Regions from separate parts of the Micromonospora sp. WMMD712 genome, predicted to be linked through region 2. Evidence: riboswitches for the same ligand, from Rfam matches in the RefSeq annotation. Region 2 holds a riboswitch; the other holds the start of a gene.
The links. Region 2 has a riboswitch for thiamine pyrophosphate ahead of O7633_RS11770 (ECF transporter S component). Riboswitches for the same ligand answer to the same signal wherever they lie in the genome.
Positions count from the first base shown of each region.

Region 1: it holds a riboswitch for thiamine pyrophosphate, as region 2 does, so the genes downstream of both, O7633_RS14740 (thiamine phosphate synthase) here and O7633_RS11770 (ECF transporter S component) in region 2, are expected to answer to the same signal.

Region 1 is NZ_CP120743.1:3,461,849-3,464,300, forward strand. It holds gene thiO (glycine oxidase ThiO) at 1-423, opposite strand, end outside; gene O7633_RS14740 (thiamine phosphate synthase) at 549-1,172, opposite strand; TPP riboswitch at 1,167-1,274, opposite strand; gene O7633_RS14745 (ThuA domain-containing protein) at 1,763-2,452, shown strand, end outside.
Region 2 is NZ_CP120743.1:2,809,275-2,811,726, reverse strand. It holds gene O7633_RS11775 (ABC transporter ATP-binding protein) at 1-466, opposite strand, end outside; gene O7633_RS11770 (ECF transporter S component) at 504-1,094, opposite strand; TPP riboswitch at 1,165-1,270, opposite strand; gene O7633_RS11765 (permease) at 1,594-2,452, shown strand, end outside.

The DNA.
Region 1 (2,452 bases), 650 kb from region 2:
GGCGATCGCGCCGCCGCGCACCCGGGTGGCGAGCGCCGGTTCGCGGTCGCGCAGCTCCGACGGGCGCAGCGGGCTGATGGGCAGCCCCAGGTCCCGCTGGTACGACCACAGCCGCCGCGCCTCGGCGAGGTCGTCGCCGGTGAGCCCGACGACGAGGGTGCCCTCGGTGCGGTACCCGAGGTCGACGCCGCTGGCGGCGGTCAGCTCGGCGGCGAACGCGGGCCAGCGGGCGGCCGAGGCGACCAGCAGCGCGGTCAGCTCCCGTTCGCCGAAGTAGGACTCGGCGACCGGCGACAGCATCCCGGCGGCGACGTGGGACGCGCCCGACCCGGGGGCCGGGTCGTGCACGGTGACGCGCAGCCCGCGTGCCGCGCACCGCCACGCCACGGCCAGCCCGACGGCCCCGCCCCCCACCACCGCCACGTCGGTAAGGAAGGGCCCCCTGTTAACGCTTTCTGTATAGGAAGGGTCCCTTCCTAACCCGTCGGCGCGGGCCGGCACCTCGGCGTGGGCTGACCCGTCGGCGCGGGCCGGCACCTCGGCGTGGGCTAGCACGTCAGCGCCCCGAGCAGCTCGGCGGTGGCGCGCGCCGGATCGGCGGCGGAGAGCGCCCCGACCACCGCCACCCCGTACGCCCCGGCGGCGCGCAGCGCCGGGACACCGGCGGCGGTCACCCCGCCGATGGCGATCACCGGCACCGCCACGGCCCCGGCCACGGCACGTACCCCGGCGGGGCCTATCGGGTCCGGCAGCCCCGCCTTGGTGTCGGTGGCGTGGCAGGGGCCGACACCGAGGTAGCTGGCCCCGCCGGCCACCGCCTCGGCGGCCGGTCCCGGTGACCGGGCGGTCGCGCCGAGCACCGCGGTGGGGCCGAGGATCCGGCGGGCCGCCGGGACGGGCAGGTCGTCCGCGCCGACGTGGCCGCCGGCGGCGCCGACCGCGAGCGCCACGTGCAGCCGGTCGTTGACCAGGCACGTCGCCCCGTACGGGGCGCACAGGGCGACCGCCCGCCGGGCGAGGTCGTACGCCTCACGGTCGGTGGCGTCGTCGGTGACCCGGACCTGGACGACCAGCTCGGCGCGGGCCACCGGCAGGGCGGCGCGCAGCACGGCGAGCGGGTCGCGCCCCGGCCGGGTGTCGGTGATCAGATGCAGTCGTCCAAGGGACGGCACGGCAACTCTCCTCCCTGCGCCGGCATTACCCGGATCAGGTTCGACGGTCGGGGGCTCCAGCCCCCCTCTCAGCCCGGTGCACCGGGCTCCCGTGGGTTACTTCCGTGTCACCGTACGACGGATCGGTCGATCCGCCAAGGGATCCGACCGGTGGTCCAGACCACGATCAACCGGCCGGCGAGCCGGTTCTCCCCATTCCTCCGCATGCGCCGGATAGGCCGATCGCCGATACCGAATCGTTACACGCCGACGCCTTGCCGGAAACGAGTCCAGCGGCGCTAATTTGTTCAACCGATCGACATATTTCGGCGCGTGGCCTCGGCGTGGCCCGCACCGACCTACCGGTGAGCGGCCCTGGCGTGGTCGTCCACCCCGATCCGACCGGTGGACGGCCCTGGCGTGACCGCCCACCGACCACCGGCACGCGACCCCCTCGCGTGCCGGTCCGACCGGCGCGGGCCCAGGCCCGCGCCGACGTTACAGGTGCCCGGGTTCTGGTCTGACCCGGGCACCCGCACCGACCGGGGACGGTCTGCGGCGAAGTCGTCCCCGAGCCCACCACTGTCCAGCTCGGACAAAAGGAGCATGGAGTGTCTCCATCCCGCCGCCGCCGCATACCTCGCGGCATCCTCAGTTCCTCACTTCTCAGCCTGTCCCTCGTCGCCACCGGCCTGGTCGCCGGCACCCCCGCCCAGGCGGCACCGGCCGCCGCGCAGGCGGCGCCCCTGGCGGCGGCCCCCGTGGCGGCCGCCGCCACGGACCCGTTCTCGGTGCTCGTCTTCTCCAAGACCGCCGCCTTCCGGCACGACGCGATCCCGGCCGGCATCGCCGCGATCCAGAAGCTCGGGACCGACAACGGCTTCACCGTCGACACGACCGAGGACGGCGCCGCGTTCAACGACGCCAACCTCGCGAAGTACCAGGCCGTGATCTGGCTGTCGACCACCGGTGACGTCCTCACCGCCGACCAGCAGGCCGCGTTCGAGCGCTACATCCAGGCCGGCGGCGGCTACGCCGGCGTCCACGCCGCGTCGGACACCGAGTACGACTGGCCCTGGTACGGCAAGCTGGTCGGCGCGTACTTCTCCAACCACCCGGCCAACCAGCAGGCCACCGTCAAGGTCGAGGACCACGCCCACCCGTCCACGGCCACGCTGCCGGACAAGTGGTCCCGGTTCGACGAGTGGTACAACTTCCGGACCAACCCGCGCGCCAACGTGCACGTGCTGGCCAGCCTGGACGAGAAGTCCTACACCCCGGGCACCGGCGCGATGGGCGCC
Region 2 (2,452 bases):
GCGGGGCGAGCGCCCCGGCCAGCGCGAGCCGCTGCTGCTCGCCGCCGGAGAGGGCGGCGGTCGCGCGGTCCCGGTGGTAGGGGAAGCCGACCCGGCGCAGCGTCTCGTCCACCCGGGGCCAGATCTCGCCGGCGGGCACGCCCCGGTTCTCCAGCCCGAACGCGACGTCGTCGCCGCAGCGGGCCATCACGAGCTGGCTCTCCGGGTCCTGGAAGACGATGCCGACCCGGTCCCGGTCGGCGCGGGGGTCGACGCCGTCGACCTCGACGGTGCCCTCCTGCTCGCCCGAGTCGGCGGAGAGCAGCCCGGCCAGGGCGGCCAGCAGCGTGCTCTTGCCGGCCCCGGAGGGCCCCAGCAGCAGCACCCGCTCGCCGGCCCCGACGCTCAGGTCGACCCCGCGCACCGCCCAGGCCCGCCGCCCGGCGTGCCGCCACCCGAACCCCCGCACCACCACCCGCGCCGTCACCCGTCCCCCTCCCCGGTCGGCATGTGGATCGATCGCGCTAGATCGGGGTGCGGGTGCGGGCGGCGGGGAAGCGGTCCAGGACGCCCGTGGTGAGCAGGGCGCGCAGGAGGGCCCACGCGCCCGCGCCCGCGATGACCGTGGCGCTGACCACGGTGAGCAGGGCGTACGGGAGTCGGTAGCCGGTCAGGTCGTACTCGGCGTTCCACACGAGGAAGTCGAACAGGGCGGCGCCCACGCCGGTGAGCGCCCCGGCGAGCAGCGCGGTCGGCAGCCGGAACGAGCGGTAGCGGAACGCGGCGAACGCCAGCTCCGCGCCGAGGCCCTGGACCATGCCCTGCGGGATCACCGTGCCGGCCCACTGGCTGCCCAGCAGGGCGGACAGGACGGCGGCGACGGTCTCGCAGTACAGGGCCGCGCCCGGCTTGCGGATCACCAGGCCGCCGAGCACGGCCGGCATCAGCCAGACGCCGTAGAGCAGGGTCTGCGCGGGCGGGAAGAACGCGAACGCCCCCTCGGTGGCGCTCCAGACCAGGCCCCAGGCCCAGAAGATGACGCCGAAGGCGACGGCGATCACCGAGGCGACCACGATGTCGATCGTGCGCCAGCGGTTGCTGTCGGTGTGGTTCATGGTGGCTCCCAGTCCTTGACGAACCAGGAGAAGACGCACGCCGCGCCCGGTGGCACCGGACGTCGACGCGGCTGGAGGTCGACCGAACTCCCTGCGCTGGCATTACCCAGATCAGGTTCGAGGGTCTGCGGGCGGTGCCCGCACTCTCAGCGCTGTGCGCTCCCCTGTCGGATGTGAAGTTGTCTTCCCGACGCTAACACCCGGGAAGATCACCGGGCAAAGTGATCTTTCCGCAGCTCACGAGGGAGGATCGGCGGAACCCGGTCACCGCCGTTCCGGCGTCGTCCGTCGACCCGGCCCGCCGGGCGCGATAGTGTCGCGCCGCCGGACCTCACCCGCCTCCAGGGAGCAGACCGTGGCGTCGACGACCGACAGCTCCGCGCCGCCCGCCGGCCCCGACGGGCGGGCCCCGGCGACGGGGCCGGGCGGCGGGGACCGGCCGGACGTACCGGAGCGGGAGGCGGCGTCGGGCGGGCCGCGACGGCCGGTCGGCGGCCGGATCGGCTCGGTCGAGGTGCTGGCCGCGCTGCTGGTCCTGCTGATCGTGTTCCGCGCGCCGCTGGCCGGCGCGCTGTCCGCGCCCCGGTTGCAGACCTGGACGACGGTCTTCGTCTCGGTGCTGGTGCAGGCCGTGCCCTTCCTCGTCTTCGGGGTGCTGCTCTCGGCGGTGATCGCGGTCTTCGTGCCGCGCTCGTTCTGGGCCCGGGCGCTGCCCCGGCACCCCGCCCTCGCGGTGCCGGTGGCCAGCGCCGCCGGCGTGGTGCTGCCCGGCTGCGAGTGCGGCTCGGTGCCGATCGCCGGGTCGCTGATCCGGCGCGGCGTCACCCCGGCGGCGGCCCTGGCGTTCCTGCTCGCCGCCCCGGCGGTCAACCCGGTCGTGCTCGCCGCCACCGCCGTCGCCTTCCCCGGCGCGCCGGAGATGGTGCTCGGCCGGGCGGTCGCCAGCCTGGTCGTCGCCATGGTCATGGGGTGGCTCTGGCTGCGGCTCGGCCGCGCCGACTGGATCCGGCTGCCGCGCCGGCCCGAGCTCGACGGCGCGTCGCGGGGCGCGGCCTTCTGGGCGGCCGTGCGGCACGACGTCGTGCATGCCGGGGGCTTCCTGGTCGTCGGCGCGATGGCCGCCGCCAGCATCAACGTGCTGGTGCCGGAGCGCTGGTTGCAGACCCTGGCCGACTCCCCGGTGCTGTCGGTGCTCGCCCTGGCCGTGCTCGCCGTGCTGCTGTCCATCTGCTCGGAGGCCGACGCCTTCGTCGCGGCGTCGCTGTCGCAGTTCTCCCTCACCTCCCGGCTCGTCTTCCTGGTGGTCGGTCCGATGGTCGATCTCAAGCTGATCTCCATGCAGGCCGGCGTCTTCGGCC